2 regions of the Streptomyces sp. NPDC088252 genome follow, and region 1 is predicted to be linked to the other one. Evidence: riboswitches for the same ligand, from Rfam matches in the RefSeq annotation. Region 1 holds a riboswitch; the other holds the start of a gene.
What was found. A riboswitch is a leader RNA that binds a small molecule or an ion and turns the genes downstream of it on or off. The one in region 1 is predicted to bind cyclic di-AMP.
Positions count from the first base shown of each region.

Region 2: it holds a riboswitch for cyclic di-AMP, as region 1 does, so the genes downstream of both, ACIOHC_RS17510 (transglycosylase SLT domain-containing protein) here and ACIOHC_RS10070 (transglycosylase family protein) in region 1, are expected to answer to the same signal.

Region 1 covers NZ_JBIURS010000004.1:90,849-99,184, forward strand. The annotation lists gene ACIOHC_RS10045 (NAD(P)/FAD-dependent oxidoreductase) at 1-844, opposite strand, end outside; gene ACIOHC_RS10050 (exopolyphosphatase) at 1,326-2,267, opposite strand; gene ACIOHC_RS10055 (DUF501 domain-containing protein) at 2,391-2,924, opposite strand; gene ACIOHC_RS10060 (septum formation initiator family protein) at 2,985-3,455, opposite strand; gene eno (phosphopyruvate hydratase) at 3,648-4,934, opposite strand; gene ACIOHC_RS10070 (transglycosylase family protein) at 5,358-6,119, opposite strand; cyclic di-AMP (ydaO/yuaA leader) riboswitch at 6,123-6,293, opposite strand; gene ACIOHC_RS10075 (transglycosylase family protein) at 6,594-7,532, opposite strand; gene ACIOHC_RS10080 (cytochrome P450) at 7,638-8,336, opposite strand, start outside.
Region 2 covers NZ_JBIURS010000007.1:326,383-334,718, reverse strand. The annotation lists gene ACIOHC_RS17515 (DUF2461 family protein) at 1-350, shown strand, start outside; gene ACIOHC_RS17510 (transglycosylase SLT domain-containing protein) at 486-1,217, opposite strand; cyclic di-AMP (ydaO/yuaA leader) riboswitch at 1,222-1,409, opposite strand; gene ACIOHC_RS17505 (ATP-binding cassette domain-containing protein) at 2,084-3,745, shown strand; gene ACIOHC_RS17500 (DUF305 domain-containing protein) at 3,825-4,490, opposite strand; gene ACIOHC_RS17495 (hypothetical protein) at 4,591-5,010, opposite strand; gene ACIOHC_RS17490 (heavy metal translocating P-type ATPase) at 5,157-7,130, opposite strand; gene ACIOHC_RS17485 (metalloregulator ArsR/SmtB family transcription factor) at 7,234-7,626, shown strand; gene ACIOHC_RS17480 (alpha/beta fold hydrolase) at 7,744-8,336, opposite strand, start outside.

The DNA.
Region 1 (8,336 bases):
GCGGCAGACCGAAACGGGCCAGCGCCGGGTTCGGCTTCACACCGGCCGTCCACACGATCGTGTTGGAGTCGACCTCCAGGCCGTTCTTCAGCACGACGTGACCGTCGACGCAGGAGTCCATGGAGGTCGAGAGGAAGACCTCGACGCCACGGGACTCCAGGTGCTCCCGGCCCCAGGTGCCCAGCTTCGGGCCGACCTCGGGAAGGATCTTGTCTGCGGCGTCGACGAGGATGAAGCGCATGTCCTCGCGCTTCACGTTCGTGTAGTACTTCGCCGCGTCGCGGGCCATGTCCTCGACCTCGCCGATGGTCTCCGCACCGGCGAATCCACCGCCCACGAAGACGAACGTCAACGCCCTGCGGCGGACGTCCTCGTCGGTCGTCGAGTCGGCCTTGTCCAGCTGCTCGAGGACGTGGTTGCGCAGGCCGATGGCCTCCTCGATGCCCTTCATGCCGATGCCCTGCTCGGCGAGGCCGGGGATCGGGAAGGTGCGGGAGACCGCGCCCATCGCGATGACCAGGTAGTCGAAGGGCAGCTCGTAGGCCTCGCCGACGAGCGGCGCGACCGTGGCGACCTTGCGGTCCTGATCGATGGTCGTGACGCGACCGGTGAGCACCTCGGCCTTCGGCAGTACGCGTCGCAGCGGGACGACGACATGCCGAGGCGAGATGCTGCCGGCGGCGGCTTCGGGGAGGAAGGGCTGGTAGGTCATGTACGACCGGGGGTCGACGACCGTGACGGTCGCCTCGCCGTAGCGCATCTTCTTCAGAATGCGCCGAGCTGCGTACAGGCCTACGTACCCACCGCCTACTACGAGGATCCTGGGACGCTCCGTGGTGCTCATGCCATCGAGTATCCACCCCCCTCGGGGGGTGGGTTCGTGAGCCCCTTCACAAGGTATGACCGACCCTCTGCTACACTGCGCCGCCCACGTGACCGAGGTCATGGCGCCGACAGGGAACCGCGACCCGGGGGCGAACGTTGTTCACCGCCTGTGAGCTGGCCCTTGACCCCCGGAGCGGGGTGAACCACCGCCCCGATTCACACTCCGGCAACGCGCCCGGAACGGCCCCGTATCGACACGGAACGACCCCGCAGGCGACCCTGAGTGCCCATACGGACCAGAACCGCCTTCCGCAGGGCCGAATTCCTTGTGAAGAAGTTCACGAACTTCGTCGCGACATGTCTCGCGAGGTGCCCCCCGAGTGGCCCATGAAGACTCAAAAGTGCAGGCCGGAGTGCGCATGAGCATCTCTCGGGGCCCCGGAGGGCCCGCCGCGGCCCCTGAGGGCTGCCGTAACCCCTGAGGGGTGTCCCGTAATCCCTCAGGCGATCGACCAGCCGATTCCGTCGAGGATGTCGTGCTCGCTGACGACGATCTCCCGGGCCCCGGTCCGCTCCATCACGGCCAGCAGGATCAGCGCCCCGGAGGTGATCACATCGACCCGCCCCGGATGCATCGCACCGATCTCGGCGCGCTCGGCGTGGGTGGAGGCGAGGAGCCGTGCGGTGATCCCCTGAACCTGTTCGAGGGTGATCCGGGAGTGGTGGATCGCCTCGGAGTCGTACTCCTCAAGCCCCTGGGCGATCGCGGCGACCGTGGTGACCGTCCCGGCGAGACCGACGAGAGTGGCGGCCCCGGTCAGCGGAACGCTCTCCTCCGCGAGATCGAGGGCCGCATCGACGTCGGCGCGGATCGCGGCGATCCGGTCGGGGGCCGGCGGATCGCTCACGACACCGTCGTGCACGAGGTGCCGCTCGGTCATGCGGACGCAGCCGATGTCCACTGAGCGCGCGGCCCGCACGTGATCGTCGCCCAGGACGAACTCGGTGGAGCCGCCGCCGATGTCCACGACGAGATACGGCTTCGCGAGGTGATCGCGGCCCGCGAGCTCCTTGGTGGCGCCGGTGAAGGAGAACTCCGCCTCCTGGTCGCCGCTGATCACCTCGGGCTCGACGCCCAGGATGTCCAGCACACCACGGACGAAGTCCTCCCTGTTCTCCGCGTCGCGGGAGGCGGAGGTGGCGACGAAACGGATCTGCTGCGCCCCGTGCTCCTCGATCACCGCCGCGTACCGGCGGCAGGCGGCGAACGTGCGTTCCAGGGCCTCGGGCGCGAGCCTGCCGGTGCGGTCGACGCCCTGGCCGAGGCGGACGATCTCCATCCGCCGGTCGAGCTCGACGAGCTCGCCGGTGGCCGGGTCGGCGTCGGCGACGAGCAGTCGGATGGAGTTGGTACCGCAGTCGATGGCGGCCACGCGGGTCATGAAGTACTCCCGGATCAAGCCCCTACGACGATCGAGGAGCGGGGTCAGGGGCAGAGCCCCCATTCAAGCCCCTCCGACGATCGAGGGGCGGGTCCGGGGGCAGAGCCCCCGGAGGGGGAACGGTCAGTCCTCGTCCGGCACGCCGCACGGCGAAACGCACGGCCCCTTGCGCCACCACTCGGGCAGCATCGCGATCGCCTCGTCGCCCAGCGGGTTCACTCCGGGCCCGGCGGCCAGCGAGTGCCCGACCAGCACGTGCAGGCACTTCACCCGGTCCGGCATGCCGCCGGCGCTCGGGAAGCCCTCAAGGACCTCGATGGCGTCACGCCGGGCGATGTAGTCCTCGTGCGCGGCCCGGTACGCGGCGGCCAGCTCCGGGTCCGTGGCGAGGCGCTCGGTCATCTCCTTCATGACGCCGTTCGCCTCCAGCGTGCCGATCGCGGACGCGGCACGCGGGCACGTCAGGTAGTACGTCGTCGGGAACGGCGTACCGTCCTCCAGCCGGGGCTGCGTCTCGACCACGTCCGGATTGCCGCAGGGGCAGCGGTGCGCGATCGCGCGCAGCCCGCGCGGCGGGCGGCCCAGCTGCTGCTGGAACGCGGCGATGTCCGCCTCGGTGGGCGCGGTGGACTCGGTCTGCGGAGGGGGGGTTTCCATGCCTGCCTAGGTTCTGATCGGGCTGCTCGAACTGCGGTTCTGCAGAGGGGATGAAGGGAGTCAGTCGCGGTCGGCGCTGTCCACGCCGTCCCAGAGGTTGGAGTGCCACGGCCGGCCGGAATCGTCCGTCTCGCCGTTGCGCTCCTTGACCGCGTCGGGGTCGATCACCGTATAACCGGTCTCTCCGGGGAGAAGGTAGTGCAGGTGCTTGCGGGCCAGCTGCCTGATGTACGCGTCGTCCTGGAGGCGCGCCTTCTCGTCGCGCAGCTCCTCGGTGCGGGCTCGGGCCTCCTGCGCCCGGCGCTCCTGGTCGGCGATCTCGTCGCGCTGCGACACGTACTGCCGCATCGGGTAGGCGAGCGCGACCACCAGGGAGCAGACGACGAGGGCGAGGAAGGCCGCCCGGCCGGTGAGCCGGGAGCGACGGGCCTGACGGCGGTTCTGCGACCGGTAGACGCGGGCGGCGGTCTGCTCACCGAGCAGCCGCAGTCGGGTCGCGGTGGAGAACCGGTCCCGGTCCTTCGCGGCCATGTCTCCGCCTCCCCATTACGCACGTCCGTCCCCGCACACGGTACGGGACCGAGTGCGGGGACGGACGGAGGCCGGTGCCTTCGGCCCGTGAGGGCCTGCGGTCAGCCCTTGCCGCGCCTGACGATTCGCGGAGCGTCGCGCTCACCGGTTCGCGGAGCGCTGTGCCGATCAGTTCGCGGAGTGCTGCCCCGGTCAGCTCTCGGAGCGGAACCGCGGGAACGCCGAGCGGCCCGCGTACACCGCGGCGTCGTCGAGGATCTCCTCGATGCGCAGCAGCTGGTTGTACTTGGCGACGCGGTCCGAGCGGGCCGGGGCGCCGGTCTTGATCTGACCGCAGTTCACCGCGACGGCGAGGTCGGCGATGGTGACGTCCTCGGTCTCGCCGGAGCGGTGGGACATCATGCACTTGAAGCCGTTGCGCTGGGCCAGCTCGACGGCGTCCAGCGTCTCGGTCAGCGAACCGATCTGGTTGACCTTGACGAGCAGGGCGTTGGCGGAGCCCTCCTCGATGCCGCGGGCCAGACGCTCCGGGTTGGTGACGAACAGGTCGTCGCCGACGATCTGCACCTTGGCGCCGAGCTTGTCGGTGATGACCTTCCAACCGGCCCAGTCGTCCTCGTACAGCGGGTCCTCGATGGAGACCAGCGGGTACGCGGAGACGAGCTCCTCGTAGTACTCGGTCATCTCGGCGGCGGAGCGGGACTTGCCCTCGAACTCGTACTTGCCGTCCTTGTAGAACTCCGAGGCGGCGACGTCGAGCGCGAGCGCGATGTCCTTGCCCGGGACGTAGCCGGCTTCCTTGATGGCCTCGACGATCAGGTCCAGGGCGGCGCGGTTCGACTCCAGGTTCGGCGCGAAGCCGCCCTCGTCACCGAGACCGGTCGAAAGACCCTTGGTCTTCAGGACCTTCTTCAGCGTGTGGTAGACCTCGGCGCCCCAGCGCAGGGCCTCGGAGAAGGACTCCGCGCCGATCGGGGCGATCATGAACTCCTGGATGTCCACGTTGGAGTCGGCGTGCGACCCACCGTTGAGGATGTTCATCATCGGAACGGGCAGCAGGTGTGCGTTCGGGCCGCCGAGGTAGCGGAACAGCGGCAGGTCCGAGGCCTCGGAGGCGGCGTGGGCGACGGCCAGGGAGACACCGAGGATGGCGTTCGCGCCGAGCGAGCCCTTGTTCTCCGTGGCGTCCAGGTCGAACATCGCCTGGTCGATCAACCGCTGCTCGGTCGCGTCGTACCCCACGAGCTCCGGGCCGATCTGCTCGATCACGGCGAGGACGGCCTTCTCCACGCCCTTGCCCTGGTAGCGGTTGGGGTCACCGTCGCGAAGCTCAATGGCCTCGAACGCACCGGTGGAGGCGCCGGACGGCACGGCAGCACGGCCCGTGCTGCCGTCGTCGAGGCCAACCTCGACCTCGACCGTGGGGTTCCCCCGGGAGTCGAGGATTTCCCGGGCTACGACGACGTCGATGGACGGCACGAGGCATCTCCTTCTGGGATATGACACTGGTTGTGCAGGGTCACTTTGGCCTTGCGACAAGAGCCTAACCGGCCCGGCCCGCTCAGTCGGACGACCGCCCGTCCCCTGGGACGAAAAAGGACCCAAGAGCGAGTATTGCGGGGCAAACAGCCAGAATTTTACTGGCCAGTAACTATAGAAGTTGAACGATCACGCACCGCCGGGGCCGCCCCCGGGACCCAGGCCGGCCCCGCCCGTACGGACGCGATACGGGCCCGCCCTCAGGGATGCGATACGGGGACGACGCGCCCCGCCGGGACGGAGCCGCCGCACATACAGAGGTGACGCGCCCCGCAGAAGCAGGGGGCCACACGGAAACCCCGGCCCGGCGCGTACGGGGGAATGCGCGCCGGGCCGGGGTGCTCAGGGAGGAGAGGCCCCGGACTACTTCGTCAGGTGCAGCTGCTGACCCGGGTAGATCAGGTCGGCGTCCTTGACGATGTCCTTGTTCAGCTCGAACAGGTGCTGCCAGCCGCCCTTGACCTTGTGGTCGGCGGCGATCCGGCTCAGGGAGTCGCCGGAGACGACCTTGTACTCGCCGTCGCCCTTCTCGACCTTCTCGCCGGTCGGGGTGGTGACGGTCTTCTTCGACTCGGCCTGCGGGGCGGTGGAGCGGTCCGAGCGGTTGGTGGCGGGGGCCTCGGTGCGCTCGGCCTTCTTCGGCTGGGCCGGCTGCGACTGCCGCTCGGGCGCGGCCGGGGCGCTCTGCTGCTGCGTGGCGCCGGAGTTGGTCTTCGAGGAGGAGCCGGTGTCGACGCCCGGGTCCACACCGTCGTTGCGCAGGTTGCCGGCGCCGGCGCAGCCCCAGGCACCCGGGCCCTGCATGGCGAGGAGCTTCTCGGCGGTGGCGATCTGCTGAGCCTTGGTGGCCAGGTCGGCACGGGGGGCGTACTGCGTACCGCCGGCGGCGGCCCAGCTGGACTGCGAGAACTGCAGCCCGCCGTAGTAGCCGTTGCCGGTGTTGATGGACCAGTTGCCACCGGACTCGCACTGCGCGACGGCGTCCCAGGTCGCGACGGAGGCTGCGGAGGCACCGGTCGCACCCATCAGCGGGACGGCGACGGCGGTACCGGCGACACCGGCGAGCGTGGCGACACGGACGGCCTTGGACGGGCGGCGGTGCTTGCCCTTGCTGGAAAACAGCATGGAACTTCTCCTCACCGACGCCTACGAGGTGAGCTGTCGGGTTCGGGCCAAGTGAGTTGCCCGGTCGCACGTCCTAGCACGCGACTTCACCCCAAGCCGCCCCTGATCCACCTTTCGGCGATCGGGCCGGCGCCTACCTGGGTCCCCCGCTCCTGCCTACGGCGCTTTACGCGTCTGTTCCCTTCGACCGACGGCAGGATTCGGCGTGACGGTCGACGGGGCCCGCGGTGCGAGCGGTTCCGACCGTAAACACAGGCAACCCCCACATTCAACGATGGACACATCGGACAATCAGCCCTTACTTGCATCTGAGGAACCGTCGTTTTCGCAGGTCGGAGGCGATGCGGAAGGGCTCCCCGGGCGCGACACGCCAGTTGACGCAAAGAGACCCATGTCTCACTTACGCATAAGTGGACATAGGTCCCCTAACTACCCCGATTTTTGAGGCTCTATTAGCCGATTTTCAGACTGCCCTCAGTCGGCCTTCACGTCGAGACGGAGGCTCTGGCCAGGGAGGATGAGGTCCGGGTCGGAGCCGACCGTCCCCCTGTTGGCCTCATAGAGTGCGGGCCAGCCGCCGGGAACCTTCTGTGCGTCAGCAATCGCCCAGAGGTTGTCGCCGGAACGGACGGTGTACGCGCCGTCGGCAGCCGCCGCGCCCGCGTCGCGGGCGTCGCCGCCACCGCGGGAGGCATGGCGACCCGACTCGCGGTCGACGCCGCCGTTCGCGTCCGGGCTCCCTTCGGGCGCCGGGGCGCCGCGGTGCTTGCCGCTCACACCATTGGACGAGTCGGACGTACGGGGTGAATCGGACGCATCGTCGGACGGGCCCGAGGACGGGGCGGCCGACTCGGTGGCCGAAGGCTTCGCGGAGTGGCCCTTCCTGCCCGCCGACTTGCCGTGGGCACCCGAGGCGCCAGCCCTGTCCGACGGCGTGGCGGCATCGGACGGGGTGGCCGACTCGCCGTCAGCCGGCTCCGCACCGCTCGTCGGCTCGCCGGAGGGCGCGATCCCCGGGTCGACACCCGGCAGCGCCCCGTCCGCCGCGAGACCGGAGATGACCGCACAGCTGGGCCACGCCCCCGGACCCTTGTCGGCCAGGACCTTCTGGGCCACGGCTATCTGCTGCGCGCGGCTGGCGAGGTCGGCACGCGGGGCGTACGACTCGCCGCCGTACGCCTTCCAGGTCTCCGGCGAGAACTGCAGGCCGCCGTAGAAGCCATTGCCGAGGTCGGCGCTCCACATGCCGCCGCTCTCGCACTCGGCCACCCGGTCCCAGGTCGTGGCGTCGGCCGCGTGCGCACCGGCCGCGCCGAGCAGCGGGATGGCGATGGCCGAGCCGGTCACGCCCGCGGCGACGACGATGGCGGGTGCCTGACGAGGGCGACGGTGTCTGCCGTTCGCGGAGCCCATGGGGTTGCCTTCCGTGTGACTGACGAGTGACTGGTGAGTCGAACGGTGAACCTAGCGGGACTCGAACGCGTGTCACAAGTCGATGCAGCGCAGATCACGTGAAAGTCACAGAGTTGACAGTGTGTCACCTTGCGTCGTGGGGACCCCCGGCTCGAACTCCACCGGCAACGTGCGCAGTCCGCGCATGATGAGCCCGCCACGCCACCGCAAATCGGCAGGTTCCACCGCAAGCCGCAGGTCCGGAAGGCGCCTCAGGAGCGTGGAGAGCGCGGTCTGTCCCTCCAGCCGGGCGAGTGGTGCTCCCAGGCAGTAGTGGATGCCGTGCCCGTATCCGAGGTGCTGATTGTCACGCCGTGCGAGGTCGAGCGTGTCGGGGTTCTCGAAGCGTTCCGGGTCGCGGTCGGCGGCGGCGAGCACGACGAGCACGGGGTCACCGGCCGCGATGTCCTGCCCGCCGAGTGTCAGAGGCTCGGTGGCGAACCGCCAGGTCGCCAGCTCCACCGGGCCGTCGTAGCGCAGCAGTTCCTCGATGCCGGTCTCCAGCAGTTCGCTCTCCCCCGCATCGAGGGAGAGATGCAGCCGCTCACGCTGCACGGGGTTGCGCAGCAGGGCGTACACCCCGTTGCCGATGAGATTGACCGTCGTCTCGAAGCCGGCGAAGAGGAGGATGAAGGCCATGGCCGCGGCCTCGTTCTCGGTGAGGTGCTCGCCGTGGTCGCTGGCCCGGATCAGCCCCGAGATCAGATCGCCCCCCGGGTTCTCCCGCTTGCGGTGGATCAGCTCGGCGAGATAGCCGCGCATCTT
Region 2 (8,336 bases), on a different contig from region 1:
GCTGGGACTATCCGGATCCGGGGCAGATCCCGTTGTTCCGTACGGCAGTTGCCGCGCGGGAGAGCGGACCGGAGCTGGTGCGCGCCGTCGAGGCCCTGGAGGCGCGAGGGTACGAGATCACCGGTGACGTCATGCAGCGCGTACCGCGTGGTCACGACGCCGGTCATCCGCGGGCCGCTCTCCTTCGGCACCGCTCGGTATCCGCCGCCCGCCCCCTCGGCGGGGACTGCGCGCAGCACACGGCTGCGCTGGTCGACTCCGTGCTCGTGGCGGCGGAGGAATTGGCACCCCTGCTGTCCTGGCTCGCCCGCCACGTGACCGTTCCGGGCCCCTGTCGCCCTGTCACCTGACGTCGCCGCCGCGTGCGGCTCCGGCCGACGAACCGCCGAAAGGCGGTCCCTGACCGGTGGGTGATCCGTTGCCGGGAGAAGTCCCGGCCTCTCGCCACCCGTCGGTCCTGAACCGCCTTTCGGTGCCGCTGTGCGTCAGTACGCCCCGAAGACGTTGTCGATCGAACCGTACTTGTCGGCGGCGTAGTTGCACGCTGCGGTGATGTTGGCGACCGGGTCGTAGCTGTCCATGGACGTGCCGGGCACGTGGTAGGCACGGAACGTCGGGTCGATGATCTGCAGAAGGCCCTTGGAGGGCGTTCCCTTGGCGGCGTTCGAGTCCCAGTTGTTGATGGCCAGCGGGTTGCCGGAGGACTCACGCATGATGTTGCGGTGGATGCTGTCGTAGCCGCCGGGGATGCCGTGCTGGGCCATGACGGCCAGCGCCTCCCTGATCCAGCCGTCCAGATTGTTCGCGTACGTCGCGGGCTTTGCCGCCGGGGTGGTCGCGGCCGATGCAGCGGCGGTCTTCACGGTGGTCGCGGCGGGGGTGGCTGCCCCGATTGTCAGCGTCATGCCCGGGACAATCAGTCCGGGATTGTCGCCGACGACCTCTCGATTGTCCGCGTACAGCTTCTGCCAGCCACCGCTGAGGGAATGCGCCTTCGCGATCTTGGAAAGGGTGTCGCCGGCGATCACGGAATACGTTGCGGGCGCAGCCTTCTGTACGGAGATTTCCTTGGCGGTGGCGGCCTGCGCCGGCGCGGCGGAGGCGAAGCCGGCACCCACCAGCGGAAGTACGAGGGCGACTCCGCCGGTGGCCGCGGCGATGAAACCGCGGGTCAGCGAAGTGGACTTGCGACGATCGTGCTTACCCGTTATGGACATGCTGAATTCCTCTCCGTCGCCTGCGAGGTGAGCTGTCGGGTTCGGACTGGAGATGTCCGGCCGCACGCGAATGCGACTTCACCCCGAGCCGTTCCGGATACCGGACCGGCGGCTTACCTGGGTCCCCCGCTCCTGCCGTACACGAGATGGGTCGGATTCTCGGACGGCGGCAGGATTTGGCGTTCCGTCCGGATTGACGGTGACCGTAGGCGAGAAACACCGAAAGGAACAAGTCCCCATTTCTGGATCACATTTCATTTACAAGATCGATCAATGGAATTCGCAGTAATCCACCTCACACCGCGCGGCTGAATTTCCTTGCACAGAAGGGCAGCGCACCGGTCACCGAGACCTTCGAACCCTTGAACGTGACTCGCACCACGAAGTCACAAAAGGGACATTTCTTTTTGTATCTAAATGGCGCGACAGGTAGAGAAAGCCCCTTTATTGACGAAGTTATTAATTTTGGGCAAATCGGTCATATAGCGACATTCGTCTGTTGACTCGAAGGGGCTTCGCTCCTGCACACCGCTCGGCGGACCGACCACGTCCGAAACGGCTCCGTCGCCTCGGGGCTTTGCCTTTCGTCCTGCGGCTCGTTATCGTTCCAAACGGCCCTGTTGTCTCCGATAGAGGTGGACGTTGCGCATCTGAGGTTCGCGAACATCGCGCCGTACGGCTCATGCCGTACGCCCGTCACGCAGTAGCAGTGCCTTCCCCTGCCCGTGACCCCGCGTGGATGCGACCTCGGTGCCTCAGCCGTCCTTCGACCTTCCGGACCGCCGCACCCTCCTTCTCGGCACGGTCGCTGCGTGGTGCTCGCATACGAAGCCCCCTTCACCACGCTTGCGACTGCGAGGATCATCATGGCGACACCCACTGCCCCCAGCGCTTCGCTCACCTGCTCCGCTCTGTCGTTCCAGTGGCCGGACGGCACGACCGTCCTCGACGGCCTCTCGCTCAGCATCGGCCGGGGCCGTACCGGACTCGTCGGTACCAATGGCGCGGGCAAGTCCACCCTGCTGCGACTGCTGGCCGGCCGGCTGCGTCCCTCCCAGGGCTCGGTGGCGGTCGGCGGCAGCCTCGCCTACCTGCCGCAGAACATCACCCTCGACACGACGCTGCGTGTGGACGCGGCCCTCGGCATCGCCGAGCGGCGCGACGCGCTGCGCGCCATCGAAGCCGGGGACGTGGACGAGAGGCACTTCGAGACGATCGGCGACGACTGGGACGTCGAGGAACGGGCCGTGGCGACCCTGGGCTCCCTGGGACTCGGCAGCATCGGACTGGACCGCACCGTGGCCCAGCTGTCCGGGGGCGAGACCGTTCTCCTGCGCCTGGCCGCGCTTCTGCTGGAACGTCCCGATGTCCTTCTGCTGGACGAGCCCACCAACAACCTCGATGTGCTCGCTCGGCGCAGGCTCTACGAGGCCGTCGACAACTGGCGCTCCGGCGTGCTGGTCGTGGTCAGCCACGACCTCGAACTGCTGGAGCGCGTCGACCGCATCGCCGAACTCCGTTCCGGTTCCGTGAACTGGTACGGCGGTGGCTGGTCGGCCTACCAGGAAGCCCTGAGCATCGAGCAGGAGGCCGCCGGAAGGATGTTGCGCGCCGCGGAGGCGGATGTACGCCGCCAGAAGCGCGAGCTGGAGGAGACCGAGGTGAAGCTGGCCCGACGCCGGCGTCAGGGCAGGAAGACGGAGGCCGACGGGGGGCTCCCGAAGATCCTCGCCGGCCGCCGGAAGCGGTCCGCGCAGGAGTCCGCGGGAAGGCTTCGCGGCCTCCAGGAGGATCGGCTCAGCGAGGCGCGCGACCGCCATGAGGAAGCCGCGGACGCGATCCGTGACGATGCCGAGATCCGTGTGAGCCTCCCCCGCACCGCTGTTCCCGCCGGCCGCACCGTGCTGAGCCTGCACGAACTGCGCCCCCGGTTCGGCAGGCTGCAGCAGGGCGACCTCCATGTGCACGGGCCCGAGCGGATCGCACTCGTCGGGCGCAATGGTGCCGGCAAGACGACACTGATGCGCACCCTCACCGGCGAGCTCGCTCCGCTGTCCGGCGAGGCCAGGACACACGTACCACTGCGATTCCTTCCGCAGCGGCTGGATGTGCTGGACGACGAGCTCAGCGTCGCGGCGAACGTGGCCCGGATGGCTCCCGGAGTCACCGACAACCACATCCGCTCCCAGCTGGCACGCTTCCTGTTCCAGGGCAAGCGCGCGGAACAGCCGGCGGGCACACTCTCCGGCGGAGAGCGTTTCCGTGCCGCGCTCGCCGCGGCGATGCTCGCCGCACCGGCCCCGCAGCTGCTGATGCTGGACGAGCCGACCAACAACCTCGACATCGCCAGCGTGCGGCAGTTGACCGGCGCACTTGCGTCCTACGAGGGTGCGTTGCTGATCGCGAGCCACGACCTGCCGTTCCTCGAATCGGTCGGCATCACCCGCTGGCTGGTCCTCGGGGAGGAGCTCCAGGACACCACCGCGGAGGAGGTGGGAGACCTGCTCGCGGCGCCGGAAGCGGGCTGAGCGGTCAGGTGGCTCCGAGGAACACGCACGGAAGGGGGTGCGGGCCGCGTGAGGCCGAGGCCCGCACCCCCGGCAGGGGTCAGAGCCTGGCGATGATCTTGTTCATCTTCTCGATCTCGGCCGTCTGGGCGGTGATGACGGCATCGGCGAGCTTCTTCGCGTCGGCGTTGGCGCCCTTCTTGCGCTCGGTCTCGGCCATGGTGACCGCGCCCTCGTGATGGCCGATCATGAGCCGGGCGAACTTCTTGTCGAAGTCCTTGCCCTTGGCTGCCTCAAGGCCGCTCATGTCCTGGTCGGACATCATCCCGGGCATTCCGGAGCCGTTCGAGCCATGGTCCATGCCGGGCATGTCACCCATTGAGGCAGAGGCCGCGGGCAGCGGCTTGCCCCAGGACCTCAGCCAGCCCTTCATGGTGCTGATCTCGGGGTCCTGGGCCTTCTCGATCGCTGCTGCCAGTGTCTTGATCTCCGGGTCGGCGGCGCGGCCGTCGGCCAGCTTCGCCATCTCGACGGCCTGCTGGTGATGCGGGATCATCTGCTGCGCGAACTCCACGTCCGCAGCGTTGAACGTACCGCCGGGAGCGGCCGACGCGGCGGAGCCGTGGTCCATGCCGGGCATGGACGAGCTGTCGGACTTGGAGCTTTCGGAGGAGCCACAGGCCGCCAGCGCCAGAGCGAGCGCGGCGACGGTGCCGACGCCCACGAGCGTGCGGCGACGGGTGGCGATGGGCGAAGAAACGGACATCACACGTTCTTTCCAGGTGGATTGCGCCACGTCGATGGCGCGCGAAAGGGACAGGCCAATCCCGCCGTCCGGCCGGACGGCCGGGAACGGCGAACGCCTGTCACGTCCGCGCGACGCACACCTGGAGCAGTAGATCCCTGCCGGCGAACGGCGGCCCCCGCCGTGCCGGTCCGCGCACCTCCGTACGCCGTCTCGCGGGCATCGACAGGGCCAGGACCACCAGGCCCAGCGCCATGAGCAGCGGCAGCAGCCGGTCGCGCGCATGGGTGAATACGCACGACTCACCGCTCGTCCCCGGCGTGACGGCTGCAGCGTGCGCCGGGCCGTGCTCGTCCGGCACGGCCGTGTGGGCTGCACTCGTCGTCATCGACATGCGCATGTCCGAGCCCGCCGCCGGGTCGCCGTGACAGCCCTCGGCGGCGCTCGCCGGGGACCCGTGCATGAGGAACAGACCGCACAGGACGGCACACAGCACGAGCAGCCGGGACGCCCCCGGTGTGCGCGCACGTCTGCGGTCCACGGCTGCCTCGCATGCTCGGTCGTACGGGTTCTGCGGTACGAGCCCGACGATACCCCCAGAGGGTTTCCCCGTCCTGTCGTACCCCGTCCTCTCGCGGCCTTGTCGGCTTACGGCGGGCCCTCGGCCACGCGCGGGCGCGGGACGGCTCACTCGACGCTTCGGGCGCGCCTCCATGCGGCGTCGCGCAGCAGGCGCAGTCCGTTGAGGCCGACGATGACGGTGGAGCCCTCGTGACCGGCGACGCCGAGTGGCAGGGGCAGCGTACCGATCAGGTCCCAGAGGACGAGGCCGGTGATGAAGACGGCGGCGATCACGAGGTTCTGCACCACGAGACGGCGGCAGCGGCGCGAGAGCGCCACGACGGTGGGGATGGTGGTGAGTTCGTCGCGGACGACGACGGCGTCGGCGGTCTCCAGCGCGAGGTCGGAGCCGGCCCTGCCCATGGCGATGCCGGTGTGGGCGGCGGCGAGTGCGGGGGCGTCGTTGACGCCGTCCCCGACCACGAGGACCTTCCGGCCGGCGCGCTCCATCTCCTTGACGGCGTGCACCTTGTCCTGGGGCAGCAATCCGGCCCGGACGTCGTCGATCCCCACCTCGCCGCCCAGGTGCGCGGCAGCACGCGGATTGTCGCCGGTCACCAGCACCGGTGCGCTGCCGGTGAGGAGGGTGAGGCGGGTGACGGTGTCCTGGGCGTCGGTGCGCAGTCTGTCGGCGATGCCCAGAACGCCGACGGGTGTGCCGTCGAGGACGACCAGCGCGGCGGTGCGGCCCTCTTCCTCCAACCGCGCGGCGAGCTCGGCGGCCGCGTGGTCGGTGCGGCCGTTCAGCAGACGGGCGGGGCTGCCGACGGCGACCGTGCGGCCCTCCACGGTGGCGGTGACGCCGGTGCCGGGGGCAGAGGTGAAGCCCGCCGCGGAAGGCAGGACAAGACCTCGTGTGCGGGCGGCATCGACGACGGCCCGCGCCAGCGGGTGTTCGCTGGGGTGCTCGGCCGCTGCCGCGAAGGCGAGCAGGGTGTCCGCGGTCAGGCCGGAGGCGGACAGGGGCCGGATGTCGGTGACGCGCGGGGTGCCCTCGGTCAGGGTGCCGGTCTTGTCGAGGGCCACGGCGTCGATCTGCCCGAGCCGCTCCATGACGACGGCGGATTTGATCAGCACACCGTGTCGCCCGGCGTTGGCGATCGCGGACAGCAGCGGCGGCATGGTGGCCAGGACCACGGCGCACGGCGACGCCACGATCATGAAGGTCATCGCACGCAGCAGTGTCGGCTGCAGCGCCGCGCCGAAGGCGAGGGGCAGGGTGAACAGGGCGACGGTGGCCGCCACCATGCCGATCGAGTACCGCTGCTCGACCTTCTCGATGAACAGCTGGGTGGGGGCCTTCGTCCCGGAGGCCTCCTCCACCATGGCGACGATCCGGGCGATCACCGAATCGGACGGATCGCGCTCCACCGTGACCCGAAGCGCCCCGGTGCCGTTCAGCGTGCCGGCGAAGACCTCGTCGCCCCGCTCCTTGGCCACCGGCAGCGGTTCGCCGGTGATGGTTGCCTGGTCCACCTCGCCGGCCCCGTCGAGGACCCGGCCGTCGGCGCCCACACGTTCACCGGGACGTACCAGGATCACGTCCCCGACCCGCAACTGCTCCGTGAGCACCGCTTCCTCGGCGCCGCCGTCGCCGAGGCGGGTCGCAGTGGCGGGTGCGAGGTCGAGGAGGCCGCGCACCGAGTCGGCGGTGCGTGCGGTGGCGAACGCCTCCAGAGCGCCCGAGGTGGCGAAGATGACGATCAGCAGAGCGCCGTCCAGTACCTGGCCGATCGCCGCAGCCCCGAGGGCTGCGACCACCATCAGCAGGTCCACGTCCAACGTCTTGTCCCTGAGGGCCTTCAACCCCTCCCAGCCGGGCTCCCAGCCGCCCGCGACGTAGGTGAGCGCGTACAGCGGGCCCCACGTCCACCACGGGACACCGAACAGGTGCAAGGGCAGCGCCGACAGGAACAGCACCAGGGCGGCCGCGGCCCAGCGTGCCTCCGGCAGGGCCAGGATCCGGGTGCGCCGTCCGGCCGCGACCGCGTCCCGGACCGGGCCGGCGGGCGCGGCCGGGCGGGTGAGGGTGGAAGACATGGGCGGTGATCCTTCGGGCGAGAAGGCGGAATGGTTCGACCTCCGCACCATACAGGATTACATGAACACACATTCATGTATGCACCTCCGTAGGATGTAGGGCATGGGCCACGGAGTTGACGCGAGTACTGCTGCCACCGCGCGCGAGCGCCTCGACGCCGTGGGGGCCGCCGACGTGGCGACCACCCTGCAGGCCCTTGCCACCCCGTCCCGCCTCCGCATCCTCGCCCGGCTCCAGGAGGGGCCGTGCCCGGCGACGGAGCTCGCCGACGCGGTCGGGATGGAGCAGTCAGCCTGCTCGCACCAGTTGCGGCTGCTGCGCAATCTCGGACTGGTCACCGGGGAGCGGCGCGGCCGCTCGGTGATCTACGCGCTGTACGACAACCATGTCGCGGAACTCCTCGACCAGGCCCTCTTCCACGTCGAGCACCTGCGCCTGGGCCTGCACGACGTCCCGGCCCAGGAGGCCGGGGGCAAGGTGACCGCCGCCCGCTGAACCTGCACTCGCCGCAGGTCGGGCCGATTCCGCACCCGCCACCGGGCGCGTCACCCCGCGGTGCTTCCCGACCGTGTGACGTGCGCCCGGCGAAGCCCCTCGGCCGGGACGTCATGGTCACCCGCCCTCGCTCCCCCGAGCGATGACGGACTCCAGGAATCCCCCGAGGATCTCGTCGAAGGCCTCCGGTCGTTCCATGTTGGGGTAGTGCGCGGCGCCCTCGACGGTTGCGGCCCGCCCGTCGGCGACTGTCCGCACGAGGCGCTGGGGCATACCGATGTGGTCGTCCGAATCGATGCCGCCAATGATGGCCAGTACCGGGATCGTGATCCTCCCCGCCCGTGCCCAGGTGTCCGGCACGGGCACGCGCCAGTCCGGTTCGTCGCCGGTGTGCTTGGCGACCGTCCGCGCGGTCATCTCGCGCAGGCGGCGAACGACGGTGGGGTCGACGTCGCCGAGCGTGCGGTGCGGGCCGGCGACGAAGAGCATGGAGGCGTCGATCCAGCCCTCGACGTCACCGGCGGCCAGGGCGCGGACCTGGTCGGCGAGGACCCCCTTGGACCAGGGGTCCTGGAACTCGGGCTCGCTCGTTCCGGCACCACTGACGACCAACGCGCGCACCAGATCGGGGTGTTCGAGCGCGGTGTCGACCGCGGTCGCCGCACCCATGGACACCCCGACGAGGATCGCGGGACCGGCATCGAGGTGGC